Regions from separate parts of the Pseudoalteromonas sp. SM9913 genome, predicted to be linked through region 2. Evidence: predicted binding sites of a transcription regulator. Region 2 holds the regulator's gene; each other region holds the start of a gene.
The links. The regulator sigma-54, encoded in region 2, starts transcription at its own class of promoters, with help from an activator protein. The targets are predictions, from matches to a motif close to GTTGGCACGNNNNTNGNNT.
Positions count from the first base shown of each region.

Region 1: a site for sigma-54 is predicted at 2,498-2,516, ahead of PSM_RS00305 (YggN family protein). Genes of this name have one in related genera too.
Region 3: a site for sigma-54 is predicted at 2,837-2,855, ahead of PSM_RS11190 (flagellar basal body rod protein FlgF). Genes of this name have one in related genera too.
Region 4: a site for sigma-54 is predicted at 2,379-2,397, ahead of PSM_RS02925 (DUF2726 domain-containing protein). Genes of this name have one in related genera too.

Region 1 is NC_014803.1:62,575-67,550, reverse strand. Features, by position in the region: gene PSM_RS00330 (cytochrome b/b6 domain-containing protein) at 1-171, opposite strand, end outside; gene PSM_RS00325 (AzlC family ABC transporter permease) at 277-981, shown strand; gene PSM_RS00320 (AzlD domain-containing protein) at 978-1,277, shown strand; gene PSM_RS00315 (glutathione peroxidase) at 1,371-1,862, shown strand; gene PSM_RS00310 (PA3496 family putative envelope integrity protein) at 1,981-2,166, opposite strand; gene PSM_RS00305 (YggN family protein) at 2,554-3,348, shown strand; gene PSM_RS18555 (hypothetical protein) at 4,109-4,249, shown strand; tRNA gene PSM_RS00300 (tRNA-Ser) at 4,476-4,566, shown strand; tRNA gene PSM_RS00295 (tRNA-Ser) at 4,620-4,712, shown strand.
Region 2 is NC_014803.1:429,651-434,626, reverse strand. Features, by position in the region: gene kdsC (3-deoxy-manno-octulosonate-8-phosphatase KdsC) at 1-165, shown strand, start outside; gene lptC (LPS export ABC transporter periplasmic protein LptC) at 162-716, shown strand; gene lptA (lipopolysaccharide transport periplasmic protein LptA) at 706-1,245, shown strand; gene lptB (LPS export ABC transporter ATP-binding protein) at 1,242-1,967, shown strand; gene PSM_RS01995 (RNA polymerase factor sigma-54) at 2,302-3,801, shown strand; gene hpf (ribosome hibernation promoting factor) at 3,828-4,115, shown strand; gene ptsN (PTS IIA-like nitrogen regulatory protein PtsN) at 4,120-4,572, shown strand; gene rapZ (RNase adapter RapZ) at 4,592-4,976, shown strand, end outside.
Region 3 is NC_014803.1:2,440,973-2,445,948, reverse strand. Features, by position in the region: gene flgB (flagellar basal body rod protein FlgB) at 1-251, shown strand, start outside; gene flgC (flagellar basal body rod protein FlgC) at 254-685, shown strand; gene PSM_RS11200 (flagellar hook assembly protein FlgD) at 699-1,376, shown strand; gene flgE (flagellar hook protein FlgE) at 1,435-2,757, shown strand; gene PSM_RS11190 (flagellar basal body rod protein FlgF) at 2,891-3,634, shown strand; gene flgG (flagellar basal-body rod protein FlgG) at 3,656-4,444, shown strand; gene flgH (flagellar basal body L-ring protein FlgH) at 4,459-4,976, shown strand, end outside.
Region 4 is NC_014803.1:630,236-635,211, forward strand. Features, by position in the region: gene PSM_RS02915 (cobalamin biosynthesis protein CobD/CbiB) at 1-925, opposite strand, end outside; gene mtnN (5'-methylthioadenosine/S-adenosylhomocysteine nucleosidase) at 926-1,633, opposite strand; gene PSM_RS02925 (DUF2726 domain-containing protein) at 1,743-2,339, opposite strand; gene folE2 (GTP cyclohydrolase FolE2) at 2,442-3,362, opposite strand; gene arcB (aerobic respiration two-component sensor histidine kinase ArcB) at 3,570-4,976, shown strand, end outside.

The DNA.
Region 1 (4,976 bases), 370 kb from region 2:
TATAAGACCCCATATAATCCGCGTTGAGATAAGCGCTAAAGTAAAAAAGCCAACCACAAAATGTAGCTCTATCATGCCCTCTTCAGCACTAAAATAAAGCGCAGCAATACTCAATACTAATAACCAATGAAAGCTTCTTAAAAAGCCATCCCACACTTTTACCTTGAACATTGCACCTTCCCTAAAAAACAGTATCATCTAAAACGCTAACTATTTTAGCATCTTAATATTAAGGTATCCTAATGAGTCTTTCTACCAGTGCGCAGAGTAAAACACATGCAGTCCATTAAAAAACCGATACTAAAAGGCTTTTTAGATATGCTGCCATTATGTTTAGCCGTTATTCCTTGGGGGATTTTATGTGGCTCGTTGGCAATACAAAATGGCTTTACCCCTTTTGAAACTCAAGCCATGTCGCTACTGGTATTTGCAGGCTCGGCGCAGCTGGTTGCAATTGAGCTCATTGCTGGTAATACCCCTCTATTAACCATTTTATTTACCACGTTTATTATTAGCTCTCGCCATTTTTTATATGGCTTGGCGGTTCGTCACAAAGTGATTGAGCAACCCATGCGTTGGCGCCTTCCAGTCAGCTTTGTCTTAACTGATGAACTATTTGCTTTTTCGCATCACCCTCGCGCCTACCAGACTCAAACGCGCCTAATTTACGCGCTCAGCGCAGGCTTTAGCTTTTACATTGCTTGGAATATTTGGACACTTATCGGTATTGTAGCCGGCACTATGCTCCCTGATCTAACCAATTTAGGACTCGACTTTGCGATTGCTGCAACCTTTATTGCTTTGGTTATCCCAGGAGTTAAAAATTTAGCCACTCTTGTCACGGTCATTGTTGCAGGGATCTGTGCCACTTTATTAAAAAGCACAGGCTTTGAGCTGTGGTTGGTATGCTCAGCACTATTAGCAATGAGTGCAGGTTACACTGTAACTAGAATAGTAAAAAATAAGGACGCTAAATCATGATGACGACTATTTTACTTATGGCATGTATTACCTTTTTTACCCGTTATTTATTCTTACACCGCGCGCTACCATTTAAAGTAGGGCCTAAAATGCAGCAGTTTTTGAGCTTCAGTGCACCTGCGGTTCTAACAGCGATTTGGGTGCCGATTGTATTTATAAATGATGGTGGCATTAATCTAAATTGGCAAAACCCTTATTTAAGCGCAGCGATTGTAGCCATTATAGTTGCTTACAAAACACATAATATTTACCTAACCACACTTGCTGGTATGGGGTTATTTTTGATTTTAAATTAACAGTAACGCCATAGCAGTGTTCACTATTTCGACTTTGTTAATCACCAAGCAAAGGTTAGACTATGCCAAATAAACAAATAATAGCTTAATAATATGCACCCATTTCATCAACTAAGTGCTACTAGCCTGCAAGGCCAACCTATCGATTTTAAAGAGTTTGTAGGTAAAGTTGTGTTAATAGTAAATACCGCAAGTGAGTGTGGATTCACCTATCAATACGAGTCATTGCAAGCATTACACGAAAAGTATGCCAGCCAAGGTTTAGTCATTATAGGTTTCCCGTGTAACCAATTTGGCCAGCAAGAACCCGGAGACGCGAATCAAATAGCACAAGGTTGTTTAATAAATTACGGAGTTAGTTTTTTAATCGCAGAAAAAGTGAACGTTAATGGTCAGCATACACATTCGGTTTTTCGCTATTTAAAATCTGTATTGCCGGGGTTTTTGACACGAAAAATTAAGTGGAACTTCACAAAATTTTTGATTAATGCAGATGGCTCACCGATTAAGCGCTACGCGCCCTTTACTAAACCTGAAAAACTAGAAAAAGTAATTGAAAAAGCATTGCTCGCAGCTAAAGTTTGAGGCTTAAAAATTATAAAGAGGCATAAAGCCTCTTTATTACCAACCCACAGAGCTCTAAATACTAACTAAGTAGCAGTTAAAAGCTAATATGTCGGCACTGATTTGTACTAGCGACAACCTAATCAATATAATCGTTTAAGTCATCTTCACCTAGGTTTTTACGCAAGCGTTTTTGCTCAAGGTAATCCTCTAACTTTCTTTTCACCTTTTGCTTTTTCTTGTCGTGTTGATTACGCCCGACCATTTCGTATTCGTCTTCAACAAAATCATCATCTAGCGCATCGTAACTAAATGTCTTACCCACAACCCACTCCATAAAGTGTTTGAGACCAATTACGGATTCTTGTATCGCGATAATTGGTGAAATTAAAATGTTCAACGCAAATTCATTGTACAAATTTACGTCAAAATAAAGCCACATCGCTATCCTAAATAGTCTCTGTGTCAGTATTGTGAATAAATAGCGCTAAATTTGAATTGTGGAAAGTGAGAGTTTTTTATCGTATCGATAAATTTTATTTATTATCATTTAACTGTTGGTTATTTTGACCAAATTTTAGCTTTTTTAATAACTTTACTTTCAACTTCAAAGCACCTTAAAAATCACAAACCACTGTTTTTAAACACTAAAAACTATTGGCACCAAACTTGTTATAAGTTAATTATCATCATCAAAAAACAGAGAATAAACATGAAAGAATTATTATTAGTTAGCGCAATTATGTGCGCCCCCGTCGCCATGGCTCATAACGATAACAGCTCTTCAATTACATTTAGTAACGACGAATGTAAAGTTGAGTTTAAAAACGATGTACGTATAAAGCCAAGTGAATTAGAAATTTTTAAAGCCAACAATCAACGTATGACTTTTACCACTCAAGGTGAGTTGTCGATCAATGGCGAGCAAGTAGCATTAAATAGCGCTCAGCGCCAAGCACTGACCAACTACACAGATAATTTACGTGCGCAATTACCTGAAGTAGCCAACATTGCACTTGATGGCGTTAAAATTGCGGGCGTTGCATTAGAAGAAGTCGCCAATGCATTTAATATTGATGGCCTCGATAACATTGCTACCTTAATGGACGATATTCAACAAGAAGTAGAGGGTACCTTTTACCAACAAGGTACATTTGTCATGGGCCAGCAAAGCTTCACTCAGTTTGGTGAAAACTTTGAACAGCAGTTTGAACAACAAATAGAAACTGCCGTTGAGTCGGCCGTAATGCAATCAATGGGCAGTATTTTAGTAGCATTAGGCTCTGAGCTAATGGGTTCAGGTGGCGACATGCAAGCCTTTGAAGAGCGCATGGAAAATATGGGCGCACAAATAGAAGAAAAAGTAGAGCTCCATGCAAAAAAACTTGAACAGCGTGCAAATACACTGTGTGGTGACTTTGTTGAAATCGCACAACAAGAAACTCAACTTGCTGCGCAAGTGCCTGCATTAAAAGGCTATGAGTTATTTACTATAAAACAGCACTAACTGCTCAGCATTTTAATTAATCTCCCTTTGCGGCATTTGCTTTTAAGCTATGCCGCATTTTGCGTTTTTTACCCCCACCAGTCCCATTTAACTCAAATAATAGACTGTTGAGCGGATCTGCTCTTGCTGTGCAGAGGCATTTTGTGGCTTCATAGTAAAATACAAACCAAAGTATAATCTTCACTTCGCTCTAGATCACTTAGAATGCCGTCCGAGCTGATGATTGTAAGCCCAAATTGCAACATATTAAAACCACCTCTTTTTAAGTTTTAAATTCTTGAGGCGGTGCGATCCCCAGTTAGACGCGTTTTAAAACGCAACTAACTCCAAAGTGCCTAGTAACCTAGGCACTTTTTTTATAATTTAAAAGCCTAGCAACACTCTTTTTTATCGTTTCTTTAATGCTCTTCTCTGATAAATAATTAACCACCTATAAATAGCATGTTAAATCTTTTAACGAAGTAAAACCCACCCCATTAATACAAAATAATTTAATCTGAATAACTATTCAAAATAATCTATTTATAAACATATTAAAATTAAAAAAACTGCAAAAGCCCCGTATAAAAGTGATATAGCACACGACTATAATGAATAAATATACAAAATCAAAAAAAACGCCATTAAATAGCAAATCAAAAAAAACACTTTCAGATTAAAAAAACTAATACTTCACCAGCAATTTTTATCGCTTTATTTTTAACCAACCTACGGGCAAAATGCACACGTTTTCAACAGACACAACCTTGGAGCGAATACAATGAACCCAATTAATACATTAAACCAAACAGCCACAACTCACGTTGCAGTTAAACCAACTAATCGCAAAGCGAGAATGTTAGCTAAACTTAACCGTTACGGAAAAAAATTAGCACTTGGCGGTGCAATTCAATACAAATAATCACCCAACCATGATTTTTGTATTGTTGCAGCAAACACCCAACCACTAAATGAAGTTTCTTCTTTAGCTCCATCTGTTTGCTGCCAGCTCCCTCCTCATAGCTAAAAATCATCTTTAATTTTCATAATTTACAAAAAAAACCGCATTTACGCTCACTTTTTAAGCAAACGATCTTTTTGCTATTTACACAGGCAACTCACCTAAGTATTATCCTGCATCACGACGTGGAGAGATGGCAGAGTGGTCGAATGCACCGGTCTTGAAAACCGGCAGGGGTTTATAGCCCCTCTAGGGTTCAAATCCCTATCTCTCCACCACTTATTTGTATTAATTGGTTTTTTCCGATTGATAACACGCTGAATAATGCGTCGGAGAGGTGTCCGAGTGGCCGAAGGAGCTCCCCTGCTAAGGGAGTATAGAGTTTGTAGCTCTATCGAGGGTTCGAATCCCTCCCTCTCCACCATTACTGATTACAAGCCACTTAATTGTGGTTTTTTTGTGCCTAAATTTTAACTCCGTTAAGAAATAGGGAGGGTGAGCACTCTCGACAGGGTTCAATAAAATGTCTGGAACATTTTAGGCCGCTGCAAGCGTCGCGCAGCGATTAATTACAGGGATGTAAGTAAGTCTATCCCTCCCTCTTCACCATTACTGATTACAAGCCACTTAATTGTGGTTTTTTGTGCCTAAAATTTAATAGCCTCTATTAATTCGCACTTTGTATAAG
Region 2 (4,976 bases):
CAAGTCGGTTTTGCGGTTGCCGTAAACGATGCTCATCCACTTATTAAACGTTTATCACATTATGTAACCCAACTGCCCGGCGGTTTTGGTGCGGTAAGAGAGCTGACAGACTTACTTATGCTCGAAAATAACAAGCCACTAACTAGCCAAGGAACGAGTTCATGAATGTAGCGCGCATTATACTGAGCGTTTTATTCATAAGCTGTATGGTTTGGCTCTGGTATCCTTATTTTACTAAGGTTGATATTACTGCAAGCGAAGAAACACAAGTTATTGCTAAGCCTGATTATACCGCTATTGAGCTAAAACAAACGGCTTATAATGAACAAGGTAAAGTGAGCCATAAGGTAACTGCGGTAAAAATGGAGTTGTATCAACAACTCGGTTTTACCTTTTTTGAAAAGCCTATATTCACTTTATACAACGAGCAGCAAACATGGCGTATTAACGCCGATGAAGCCACCCTCTACGACGACCGTCAACTGGTGTTAGAGGGTAATGTAACCGCTCAAAACTTAGTAGATAACGCCATGATCGATACGATCAACGCCCAGACCATCAATGTTGATATAAAACTATTAACCATGCAATCACAGCAGCCTGTCGTTATTACAGGACCTAATTTAAAAATCACAGGTAAAGGCCTTGAGGCCGATTTAAAAACCGAGGTGATTAAACTTATTAACCATACGCGAACCCTATATTATGACCAATAACCTATTTAAAATTTTAATTTTTCCCTCACTATTAATTGCTTTTAACAGTAATGGCGCTGAACCTGCTGAAGCCCCCGCTGCTAATCAAATTTCAATTAGTGCAGATAAGCAAGAAGGTCAATTAAAAGAAAACGTAGGCATTTTTGAGAAAAATGTTGAAATTATTCATGGTAATCGCCGTATCACAGCTGACCGTTTAGAAGTGCATAAACGCGATGAGCTAGGCGATAACAAACAGTTATTAATTGCCACAGGCAGCCCTGCATATTTTGAAGAAACCCAAGCTGATGGCACCATAATGAGCGCCAGTGCTAATGAAGTGCGTTACGATGTGTCGCTGCGTTTTTTAACCTTAATCGGCGATGCAAGCATTGCTCAAGCAGGTCAACAAATAACAGCTAAAAGTATCACTTACGATATCGAGCAGCAGTTAATTAGCGCAGAAAAAGACGAAAACTCAACAGACCGTGTACACACTATTTTAGTGCCTGTTGAAAATAAAAAAGAAGATGATAAAGGCCAACCATGAGCACATTAAAAGCAGAGCTATTAGCTAAAAGCTATAAAGGTCGTGAAGTTGTAAAAAACGTTGGCCTAGAGGTTGAAGCTGGCAGTATTGTGGGGTTACTTGGCCCTAATGGTGCAGGTAAAACCACCACCTTTTATATGATTGTAGGCCTTGTCCCTAGCGATAAAGGCAAAATATCAATTGATGATAAAGATATTACTTTATTACCGATGCACAGCCGAGCGCGTTTAGGGATTGGTTATTTACCGCAAGAGTCGTCTATTTTTAGAAAGCTGACTGTTTATCAAAACTTAATGGCTATCTTAGAAACACGTAAAGAATTAAATAAACAACAACGCGAAGATACCTTAAATAATTTACTTGATGAATTTAGCATTCAGCATATCCGCGATAGTCAAGGTATGGCTTTATCAGGTGGTGAACGTCGCCGCGTTGAAATTGCTCGCGCGTTAGCAGCAAACCCTAAATTTATCCTTTTAGACGAACCCTTTGCGGGGGTTGATCCTATCTCAGTATTAGATATTAAAAAGATTATAGAGCATCTTAAAAACCGAGGAATTGGCGTACTTATCACAGATCACAACGTACGCGAAACTCTTGATGTTTGTGAAAAAGCCTACATAGTTTCTCATGGAGAGTTAATTGCATCAGGCACTCCAGAATATGTATTAAACGATAAAACAGTACGCGATGTTTATTTAGGCGAGCAGTTCAAGCTCTAATATGTGTGTTATTCCACTAAGCATCTGCTAAGATTAATCATACTTAGGTCTGTTGACCTTTCAAGGTTGAATTTGCAGCAGTCTGTTTGGTATTTAGGCAAGCCAGAGCCTATGTGGTGTGGTATTCCCCATAAATAGGCGATAACGCAGCATCAATGCCAAACAGGCGCTGCCCTTCGGGTTCTGCCTAGGGACGATTTACTCTTTGTTGCTCGGTTTTGACTTAGCCCACTAGGTTACAAACCTCGCGCCGCAATTAAACCGCCCCTAGTTTGAACAAATTTTAATCCGTAAAGGTCAACAGACCGTAATTTAAAAGGATTGTTAGAGATACATGAGGCAATCATTACAGCTGCGCATGGGCCAGCAACTTACAATGACTCCACAGTTGCAACAAGCAATTCGCTTATTGCAACTCAGTACATTGGATCTCCAGCAAGAAATTCAAGAAGCGCTCGATAGCAACCCCTTGCTTGAAGTTGAAGAACACGATTACAGCGAAGACACTGCAGGTAAAAACGAACAAAAAGCCGATAACGATGACATAACGCTAAGTGCCTCAGCTGACGATAAACCTAGCGAGTATGAGCAAGATAGCGGCGAAGCAATGACCAAAGACACTATTAGCGATGATATGGCTATGGATGTTACTTGGGATGAATATATGAGCGCTGCGCCTGCCTCTTCATCGGGCCCAATGCCAGAAGATGAATCTATTTATCAAGGCTCTTCGACTGAAACGCTGCATGAGTATTTAATGTGGCAACTTCAACTGACGCCGTTTAGTCCTACCGATGAAGCGATAGCTATTGCAATTGTAGAAGCTGTAGACGACTCAGGGATTCTAACCCTTAGCTGTGAAGAAATATTAGAAAGCTTTAACCAAGAAAACGACGGCGAAGATGAAGTTGAACTTGACGAAATAGAAGCGGTACTAAAGCGTATTCAACTATTTGATCCAGTGGGAATAGCCGCGCGTAGTTTACAAGAGTGCTTGTGTATTCAGCTAAATCAATTTGATAAAGACACACCTTTTTTAAACGAAACAAAAATGATCTTAACCGATCATATTGATTTACTTGCTGCACGTGACTATCGCACGTTAATGAAAAAAACAAAGCTTAAAGAAGATGAGCTTAAAGAAATCATGACGTTGATTCATACGCTCAGCCCAAAACCGGCAGACACTATTGTCAGAGAAGAGTCTGAATACGTTATTCCTGATGTGTCGGTTAAAAAAGTTAAAGGTCGTTGGGTAGTTGAATTAAACCCAGATAGCATGCCTAAGATCAGAGTAAATAGCCAATATGCAGCTATGTCGCGTACGGTTAAATCAAGTGGTGATAGCCAGTTTATTCGCTCGCACTTACAAGAGGCTAAATGGTTTATAAAAAGCTTAGAAAGTAGAAATGACACGCTACTTAAAGTAACCAACTGTATTGTGCAGCAGCAACAGGCCTTTTTTGAACACGGTCCTGAGGCTATGAAGCCTATGGTGCTTAACGATGTGGCTGAAATGGTGGAAATGCATGAGTCGACTATATCGCGTGTTACTACGCAAAAATACATGCATACACCACGTGGCATTTTTGAGCTTAAATATTTCTTTTCAAGCCATGTAAGTACTGAAAATGGTGGCGAATGTTCATCAACAGCAATACGTGCATTAATTAAAAAATTAATCGCTGCAGAAAACTCAGCTAAACCATTGAGTGATAGTAAAATTGCAGATATATTGGCAGAGCAAGGAATTAAAGTAGCGAGGAGAACCATTGCAAAATATCGCGAATCTCTAGCTATTCCCCCGTCTAATCAACGTAAAAGTTTGATTTAAGGCGTACAACAAAGAGGAAAATGTTTATGCAACTGAATTTAACTGGTCGCCATGTAGATATTACCGACTCGCTTAGAGACTACGTAAATAGTAAATTTTCGAAGTTACAGAGGCACACTGATCACATAACGAATGTGCACGTTATTCTCGATGTAGAAAAACTAAACCAAAAAGCTGAAGCAACCGTTCATGTTAGTGGCGCTGAGATTTTTGCCTCTACTGAGCATCAAGATATGTATGCCGCTATAGACTCGCTCATTGACAAGCTAGATCGTCAAGTAATTAAACACAAAGAGAAACTTGCTCGACACTAACACTATGAAACTAAGCTCACTTATCTGTCAGGACTGCAGTAAAGCTGCGGTCCTTTTTAATAGTAAAAAAAGAATTTTAGAATTTATCAGTGAATTGGCTCACAATAAGCTGCCCTATTTAACACAACAAGATATTCTTAATGCATTAACTGCAAGAGAAAAGCTAGGAAGTACAGGCATTGGTCGAGGCATTGCTATTCCACATGGTCGCATGAGTGGTGCTCAAGAGCCCCTAGCTTTGATTTTAGTGAGCGAAACAGCTATTAATTTTGATGCGATTGATAACCGACCGGTTGACATTTTTGTCGCGTTAATTGTTCCCGATGGCGATAATCAGCAGCATTTGAAGACGCTAGCCACGATTGCTGATAAGCTCAATGATAAAGAATTTTGTAAACAGTTACGCGCCGCCAAATCGGATAGCGAACTGTATCAGGTTATCGTCAGTCAATCGTAGTAATAAAGAAAGGTGATAAATGGAATTAATAATTATAAGCGGTCGTTCAGGGTCAGGTAAATCTGTGGCGTTACGCGTTGTGGAAGACTTAGGTTATTATTGTGTAGACAATATTCCTCTTAATTTATTACCATCATTAGTGCGCAGTGTTTCCGACAGTTATAATAAAATTGCCGTGAGTGTTGATGTACGTAACCTACCTAAAGAGCAACAGCAGTTTAATGAAATCATTGAATATTTACCTGGTTTTACTAAACCAACGGTATTTTATTTAGACAGTGACGATCAAACATTAATAAAACGTTTTTCAGAAACGCGACGTCTCCACCCTTTATCTATTGATTCTTTGCCGCTTGATTTAGCCATAAAAAAAGAAAAACAACTACTTGATGTATTGATTAACC
Region 3 (4,976 bases), 1.3 Mb from region 2:
CCAACCAACTAAGCGGCAATACCATGGTAAGAACCAATGAAAAACACATTGCCGGTGGTACCCGTAGTGTAGGTAGTAATGAACTATTTCGTACGCCAAATCAAACAGATACAGGTGATGGCAATTCTGTTGATATACAAGTGGAACGGAACTTGTATACACAGAATGCTATGGAGTATCAGGCCAGTGTCCAGTTTCTTAATGGTAAATTTAAAGGCCTGAAAAAAGCCCTCGGTAGTCAAGGAGCCTAATTATGAGTTTATATAATGTGTTTGATATTGCTGGTTCTGGTATGAGCGCGCAAAACGTGCGATTAAATACCACGGCAAGTAATATCTCTAATGCCAATACAATTAGCTCTTCACAAAATGAGACGTACCGAGCGCGACAACCTGTATTTGCTGCGGAGCTAACAAAAGCGTCAGCGTCAGCAAGCAACCCACAGGGCTCTGCCGTTGGTGTAAAAGTGTTAGGAGTGGTTGAAAGTAATAAACCACTACAAATCGAATATAACCCAAATCACCCGAGTGCGGATGAAAATGGATATATTTACAAACCCAACGTGAATGTTGTTGAGGAGATGGCAAATATGATTTCTGCTTCTCGCTCTTATCAGACAAATGTTCAAGTTGCTGATGCAGCTAAGCAAATGTTAAGTAAAACACTGCTGTTAGGTCAGCGGTAACTGAGGGTAGCTCATGAGTAACGATATTAGTACTTCTTCATCCTACATGGACTCTTTACGTTGGCAAGATAAGCAAGTGCCAAAAAAAGAAGAGAGTGATGCGTTAACCCAAGAAGATTTCTTTTCGTTGTTAACACAGCAGTTGTCATATCAAGATCCCAGCAAACCAGCTGATAACGATCAGATGATTGCACAAATGACAAACTTTACTATGGCTGAAGGGATCTCAAATTTAAACTCTAACTTTGAGTCTTTAGCTGCGTCGATGACATCAAATTCAGCATTGCAAGCATCAACACTGGTTGGTAAGCAAGCGCTGCTGGAGTCTGACACACTTGAGCTTAATGAGTCGGGTGAGGTAAAGGGAGCGATTGTTGCTGAAAAGCCGGTAGACAATTTAACGCTTCGTATTGAAGATGCATCAGGGCAATTAGTTAAAACTATTGATTTAGGCACGCAGCCTGCAGGTGCGGTTCGCTTTGCATGGGATGGTAAAAACGAAGCGGGTGAACGACTTCCTCCTGGTGAATACAATGTTAAAGCTGAAGGCAGTACGGATGGCGAATTCTCTAGCTTACCAATTGCCTCATTCAAAAATATTGAGAGTGTTAATATTAATGGCTCAAGCGGCATTATTATTAATACCAAAGAAGGTGCGGTTAGGCTGACTGATGTCGCAGAAATCGCGTAATAGATTTTATGTATTTTTTAGCCAATAGGCTAAATATTTTTTAGGTTAGAGGTTAATTATGAGCTTCAATATTGCATTAACAGGCCTTGCTGCCGCACAAAAAGATTTAGATGTTACCGCCAATAATATTGCCAACGTAAATACCACGGGCTTTAAAGAGTCTCGCGCTGAATTTGCTGATGTATACGCATCATCAGTATTTAGCGCCGGTAAAACGAAAAATGGTGATGGTGTACAAACCACTATGGTTGCCCAGCAGTTTCATCAGGGCTCGCTGCAGTTTACTAATAATTCACTGGATTTAGCGATCACAGGTGAGGGGTATTTTGCTACCAGTCAAGACTTAGGCGCACAAGACTTTACCTACACGCGTGCGGGTGCATTTAAGCTTAATAAAGATAACTTTGTTGTAGATGCTAAAGGTAATTTTTTACAAAGCTTCCCAGTTGATGAAGTTAGTGGTGATACGACCTCTGTAAGTCTTAGTACTTCATCTGCTTTACAAATACCAGATTCTTCGGGCTCTCCGCGCTCTACTTCAAACGTTTATACATCATTTAACGTCGATTCTCGAGAAGATGTAATAGCTGTCCCTTTTGATGCAACAGACAGTACTACTTATAACTCTTCGACATCGACCACAATGTATGACTCACTTGGTGAGCCACATGTTCTACAATTCTTTTTTGTAAAAACAGCGCCTAATGAATGGCAAGTACATGGTACGCTTGATAAAACTCCCTTTGATGCAACTGGTGCCGCGACAGCAACACCAAGCCCGCTAAGTACCTTTGGGTTTGATGCTAGCGGTTTGCCTGCAACGACTAATGGTGCTCCAAATGTTGGTCCAACCTTTACTGATGTTAATTTAACCGGAACTAATTTATCGGGTATTTTATCTAATGGCGCCCAATTTGATGATATTGCGATTAATTGGCGCGATGAGGCCGGTACTGCAAATAGAACGCCTACTCAATATGCGAGTCGCTTTGAGGTGAAAGCACTAGAGCAAGATGGTGCGACAGTAGGTCGCTTAGCGGGTATTGATATTGGTACAGATGGAAAAGTTGTTGCATCTTACAGTAATGGTGATTCAACTTACTTAGGTCAAGTTGCCATGGTGCGCTTTTCAAACTCACAAGGTTTGCAGCAAGTAGGTGACACTTCATGGAAAAAAAGTTTGACCTCGGGGGAACCAATTGCGGGTGAGCCAGGTTCAGGCACACTAGGCAACATTAATTCGTCAGCTCTTGAGCAGTCTAACGTAAACTTAACCAATGAGCTGGTTGATTTGATTAGTGCGCAGCGTAACTTCCAAGCAAACTCTCGTGCGCTTGAGGTTAACTCAACTATTCAACAGAACATCCTTCAGATCAGATAATCATATTTTGATTTACTAAGGCTGCTTAGTGCAGCCTTTTTTATTCCTCTCCTAAAATCTTATTCACACTTAAATTTAATTTGGCACTTATATTGCATTTACTCATACATAGATTTCTTAATGAGTCGATGTTATGGATAAAATGGTCTACATAGCGGCATCTGGCGCTAAACAAAGCATGCAAGGGCTTGCTCTTAAAGCCAATAATTTGGCAAATGCGAATACCACTGGGTTTAAATCTGATTTTGCGCAAGCACGGTCAATGCAGGCTTTCGGTGAAGGTTTGCCGACTCGTGTTTTTGCTATGCAGGAGCGCCCAGGATCAAACATGACATCGGGCGGTGTTGTCGAAACAGGTCGCAGCCTTGATATTGCTATGAGTGATAACGCATGGCTGAGTGTTCAGGATGCCTCTGGTAATGAAGCCTATACAAAAGTGGGTTCGTTAAATATAACGGCTGAAGGAATGTTGACTACCAGCGACGGTCGTCAAGTTATTGGCGAAGGTGGGCCAGTCATATTACCTGTACCGATTGAAAAAATTGAATTTAGCAAAGATGGCACTATTCAAGTTCGCCCTCAAGGTGCACCGGCTAACTTTTTAGAAGAAGTTGATCGGCTAAAAGTAGTTGATGCAAACAACGCTACACTCGAGAAGGGTAACGATGGCTTATTTAGAGCTAAACCAGGCCAAATAGTTGAAACATCAGCCAATGTACAAGTATTAGGCGGCACATTAGAAAAATCGAATGTAAATCCTGTGCATGAAATGGTCGATATGATCAGTCATCAACGCCAATTTGAATTACAAGTAAAACTGATGAAAACAGCTGAAGAGATTGACGAACGTCAAGAACAGCTGATGCGCATCGTTTAACTATAACGTGAGGATATTATTATGAATCCAGCATTATGGATAAGTAAAACAGGGCTTGACGCTCAACAAACAGATATATCGGTTATATCAAATAACTTAGCGAATGCCAGTACAGTGGGTTACAAAAAAAGCCGCGCTATTTTTGAAGACTTACTCTACCAAAATATTAATCAACCAGGCGGTCGCTCATCGCAAGACACCGAAATGCCGTCAGGCTTAATGTTGGGCGCGGGTACGAAAGTGGTCGCTAATCAGAAAAACTTTTCCCAAGGTAACATGCTCACCACTGAAAATTCATTAGATTGGATGATTTCTGGTCCTGGATTTTTTGAGGTTTTACAGCCTGATGGCAATATTGCCTATTCGCGTAACGGTCAGTTTACCACCGACGGTGAGGGGCGAGTTGTAACTTCGGGTGCCGGTTACGTTGTTCAGCCTGAAATGAATGTGCCTGATGATGCACAGTCAATCACCGTATCTCAAGATGGTGAAGTGTCAGTTCGCATTAAAGGTCAAGCCGAAAACGTGGTTATTGGTCAAATTACTATTAGTGATTTTATCAATCCGTCGGGCCTTGAGCCTATAGGGCAAAACCTTTATACCGAAACTGCAGTAAGTGGTGCACCTGTTCAAGGTAACCCGGGGGTTGAGGGCTTAGGTACAATTATTCAAGGTTCACTTGAAACATCAAATGTAAATGTGACCGAAGAGTTGGTTAATTTGATTGAAACTCAGCGAGTTTACGAAATGAACTCAAAGGTAATTTCAGCGGTTGATGAAATGATGAGCTACATCAATCAACAATTATAGTCTTGGGGGATTGTATGCGTAATATCATGTTATTTGCAGTAGGGACTTTACTGTTAAGCGGTTGTGTATCTACACAAAATAATGAAGTAGTGCAGGACGATCCCTACTATGCACCTATGTATCCTGAGCCTAATATGGAGCCAGTGGTAGCAACTGGCTCTTTATTCAGTACTCAGTTATCGAATGACTTATATGCCGATAAGAAAGCACTTAGAACAGGCGATATCATTACTGTTAAATTGCAAGAGTCAACCCAAGCCACAAAAGCGGCTAAAACAGAAACAGATAAACAAACAGATGCTAGCCTCGATCCTGTTATTGGTTTAGGTGGTTTACCGGTTAATATTGGTGGCGATAGTATTCAATTTGGGGTTGGTAGTGATGCGTCGTTTAAAGGTGACTCAAAATCAAATCAATCAAACAGCCTAGTTGGCGATATTTCGGTTAACGTGATGCGAGTATTACCAAATGGTAATTTAGTGATTCGCGGTGAAAAATGGCTAACGCTAAATACCGGTGAAGAATTTATTCG
Region 4 (4,976 bases), 200 kb from region 2:
CAACGCTAATAATAATCAGAAGCCAAAAAAAGCGAGTTTGGTTAAGTGTATTGAGTAGTTGTGGTATGTCATCGGCGTTGGGAAGACGCTCTACACCGACACGCATTTTATTAAAGCGCTGTGTATTATAAATAGCAGGCCCACCAAGTTGTACCCCCAAAGATGCAGAGCACACACTAAGTAACCAGCCTGTATTGGTTTGATAGAAGTGTCGGCCATAATGCTTAATATAATGCATGCTTTTTTTACTGGCCTTTAGTGAGGCAATTGTCAGCGCGAGTAAACGTATGGGAATGTACTCAACAATAAAAAGAACCAGTTTAAGCGGCATTAAAAAAGAGCTGTTTGGGGCTATATCACTTCGCCACGCTTGTTGAATTAAAGTGATTAAACGATAGGCGAGAGCGGCGACGGGGCCCAATACTAAAGATATGAAAATTACCACAAAGTAATGGCGCGCCGTTCTAAGTATGACACTTTCCATAATGGCTTTAATGATCCCGGGGCTTGAAAGTGCATTAACTTCACGGGCTACTAGTGGCTTTAATAATTCGCGTGCTGTCGATTTTTGATTTTTTTTGACTAGCCTAGCTATGCGTATCGCTTTTTTATTCAGGCTACTGTTTTCTAGGCATAAATATAAAATAAGACCTGATAACAGCTCGGGGTAAAAGGCAAACTGAAGCAGTAAAACTACAATAATAAGCACAGTACTAAGTATAAGCGTACTTGCCATTGAGGCTGCTAAATAATGATATTGCTTGGTGTCTGTTTTTTTATAAATACGCTGGCTTATAGCGCTAAAAATAGCAGAGAGTATGTGGTTAGGGTGATACCAACTTACTAAAGGTAAAAAGCGCTCAGCAAGGAGCGCACAAATAAATACAATAAAGTCCAAATGATTTTGAACAATATTATTGAGCATTTACAGCGTAACCGCCGTTAATTTCTCAAGTAAAGCTACGACCATTTTTGATGAATTTATAGAGGCTGTTTCTAAGTATTCTTCAAATGATTGCGGCGACTCTTTGCCTGCAATATCAGACATTGAGCGAATAACAACAAATGGTGTATTAAGTGCAAAACACGTTTGCGCAATTGATGCACCTTCCATCTCTACTGCTAGCATTGTAGGGAAGTCACTGCGTGCTTTTTCAATACGAACAGGGTCGCACATAAACGAGTCGCCAGTGCAAATTAAACCAACAAGGGTTTTTACTTCACTAATTTGTGCAATTGTTTGCTCGGCTGCTTCTACAAGTTTAGGGTGAGCAGTAAAACCTGCTGGCATTTGTGGGACTTGGCCAATTTCGTAACCAAACGCTGTTACATCAACATCGTGATGACGTACTTCAGATGAAATTACTACATCGCCAACGTTTAGTGATGGGTCGAATCCACCGGCAGAGCCAGTGTTAATAATACAATCTGGATTGAAGTTATCGATAAGTAATGTGGTTGCGATTGTCGAAGCGACTTTACCAATACCTGATTGCACTAAAGTGACGGTATTGCCTGCAAGCTCGCCTGTGTAAAAAGTAAAACCAGCCTTGGTTAAAACTTGTGGATTTTGCATCGCCTCGCGCAAAATTTTAACTTCTGGCTCCATTGCGCCAATAATACCAACATTCATAGTGTTAAATTCCTGAGTTTGAATACGGTGATTATACTGCAAAAAATAACGTGGGGTAAAACAAACAAAAATGCGAGCTTAAAAAGCCCGCACTTTATAAACTTATTGATTATATTTCAGCAAGGGCTGTTGATTGTGCCTTTGCTTGAGAAGGAGACAATACCGCAGGTTTATGAACTCTAGCACGCGTAGGTCGTGAAGGTTTAGATGCCGCTGGCTTACCTAATTTAAACATAATTGCATCGCGTACTTCGCTTGGGCGGTAGCCTGCCTTCACTTTCATACGAATATGTGGAATACCTGCGGCTTCCAATGCGCCATTAACAAACCAGTCGCGCTGTGCTTTGTGGCCATCTTTATTGGCGTTATTAACTAAGTCAACCGCAGCCACTATGGTCATTTTTTCTTTATCTACTAAAACAAAGTCGAGCTGCTTATTTTTTGCTTTAGCCATTGCCGCACGTTTAGATTTAACAGACAGGCCTTGTTTACAGTCAATCACATCGATTAGTTTAACGCGACTAACAATTTTATATTGATCGCCAACAGCGCGCTCTAATAAATTCAGAAACGCCCCTTCTACTTGGGTAAATACACTTTGCTTACGAGTAAAAGGATAAGGGTTTCCGCCGTCATCATTAAATTTTGACGCAACGACAGATGCCCCAACAACTAGCACTAATATTAATAATAAAGCGAATTCCATACGGTAACTCCATAACAACAAATTGACACTGCTTTTCTAAAGCAATTTATGTGCCCAAATAGTTGTTATGGTTGTTTTATTAACGAATGGGGATGAGCACTATTATGCTTTATAGCCGCCTTCAATACCTTTTACGGCAATCGCAACTGCATCATGAGCATGTAAAGACTCATAATGGTTAATTTGCAGGAAGTAATCGGTAAACTCTTTTGACTCTAACGTCGTTTTAATTTTTCGTGCTGCGTCTTCACAAAACATTAAATTTTGACCGTTTAAGCGAGCAAACTCTTGTTCGTCTTCACGTTTTACCGCAGCTTGTACTGGTGTTTTTAGCTCATCTTCTAGTAAGTTTATTAAGTTAACCACATCAAACTGTTCAATGTTATTTGCTAATTTAACTTTAACATTAGCAATTGAACGCTGTGAATGCGGGGTTGCTACAATCCCTTGAGTTGTTCCAAGCCACTCTAAAACTTCTGATTGAGTGAGTGTTTCTTGAGAAAACTTTTCGCTGAATGCGTTTTGAATTAATTGGCGAGCCAGTGCTGCAGAACAGGGGCAAGTTGATGAATAAGTCACATCAACGCTGAGCTCAAAACTAATAACGCCTTGATTTATAGTGCTGGTAAGTACAATGGGATAGCTTTTCCAACCTGCTTTACCACTAAGTAATGACTTACGGCGTAGCGGCAATTCAAATTTAAATTCAATGTGTGCTTTATCACTTAAGCCTTCATGACTGGTGATAAAGGTATCTAAGGCTTGTGCTAAGGTTTGTGGATTGACCTGTTGCTCAGTTGAGAGGTGATCCAACGCTAAAAATAGTCGCGACATATGAATGCCTTTAGCATCTTCTTTGTGTAAATTAACAAAGGCGCGTGCTTTTGCATTAACGGTAACTGGAGCTAAATCAAGAGATTCAAAAATAAAAGGCAGCTCTATATCGCCCATACCTACCCAGTCTAATTTACCTGTTCGTAATGCGGCAGCCGTGTTAGCAATATCTGGCATAGTTTTTTGCATGATACGTTACTCGTTATTTGCAATATTTAAAACGCCGCATTTTACACTAAATAAAGATTTGCTGAAATGCAGCAAATAACACCAAACATGAAATTTTATTGTTTTTGTCGCACAACATGAAAATAGCTGATAGAAAATGCTAAAATTAGCCTTTAACCTTGAAAGGTCAACAGACCCTAAGCATTTAGCTAAGAGAAAAACTGATATATGACTGATTCTTCTTTGAACCCGTGGGTTCGAGTTCTTTCCAGTTCAATAACTCGTTTTGGTGAGTTTAAAACTGCAGCTATTTGCTATGCATTATTACTGACAATATCGCTGGTTTTATCAAGTATGTTTTATTACGTTGCCATAGGCGAAGTAAACTTGGTTGATATACTGGCCGTAGTATTTTTTACCTCGGTTGTTTCTCCTTTAGTTATCAGCATATTATTAAACTCTATTCGGCAACTTGATGCCTCTTATGCTTATTTAGATAGTGCCACAAAACAAGAGAAGCTTTTAAATCAAACCCTCAAAGACAATATTAACCGCTTAAATATTGAAATTGACGAACGTAAAATGGCTTTTCATGCCAAACATCGAGCAATAGAAGAGCTCAGGCGTGAAATTGCAGAGCGTAAAAAAACACAACAAGAACTCGCACAGCAAGGCATGTTACTGCGCTCAATAGTAGACTCCTCGCCGGATTTATTTTATTACCGCGATAACAACGGGGTGTTTGCCGGTTGTAATAAAATGTTTGAAGAGGTAATGGGCAAAACCAGTGGCGAACTTATTGGTAAAGCCGCAGAAGAAATATTCCCAAGCCACTTTTTATCAGAAGTACTCAGAACCGATGAGCAGGTTGAGCGTACGCATCAAGGTTTAACTATAGATGTGGAGTACTCAGTAAACGGTGAAATTAGGTGGTTTGAATTGCGTAAACTTCCCTTTATTAATGAACAAGGGGATTACATTGGTTTACTTGCGTTTGGCCGTGATATTACCAGTCGTAAAGAAGCTGCGCAGGCACTGGAAACAGCTTATAAAGATAAAGGGAAATTTATTGCCACATTAAGCCATGAGTTACGCACACCGCTTAATGGTATTGTGGGCTTAACGCGCATGCTATTGGATACCGAATTAAACAAACAGCAACGCAGTTGGTGTAATACCGTGTTTTCAAGCGCCGAAACGCTAGGTAACATATTTAACGATATTATAGATTTAGATAAAATTGACCGTGAGCAGTTAGATATTGCCGCCAACGAAATTAATGTTTCGGACTTTATCAACGATGTAGTTAACTTTGCAGGCCTTATTGCTGAGCAAAAAGAGCTTTCGTTTGAAGTGAAGCGTTCTGGCATGCTTGACATATATGCTTTGCTTGACCCGACTCGTTTACGCCAAGTGGTGTGGAACTTAATTAATAACGCCGTTAAGTTTACTCAACAAGGGAGCGTAATCTTAGATTGTGCCAGAGAAAACCGTGAAGATGGCCCTTGGCTTATTATTAAAATACTCGATACCGGTGAAGGTATTCCACAAGAGCAACTAACACGCATTTTTGACATGTACTATAAAGCGCCAGATCTTAAAGGCACCAATGCCATTGGTTCAGGTATTGGCTTA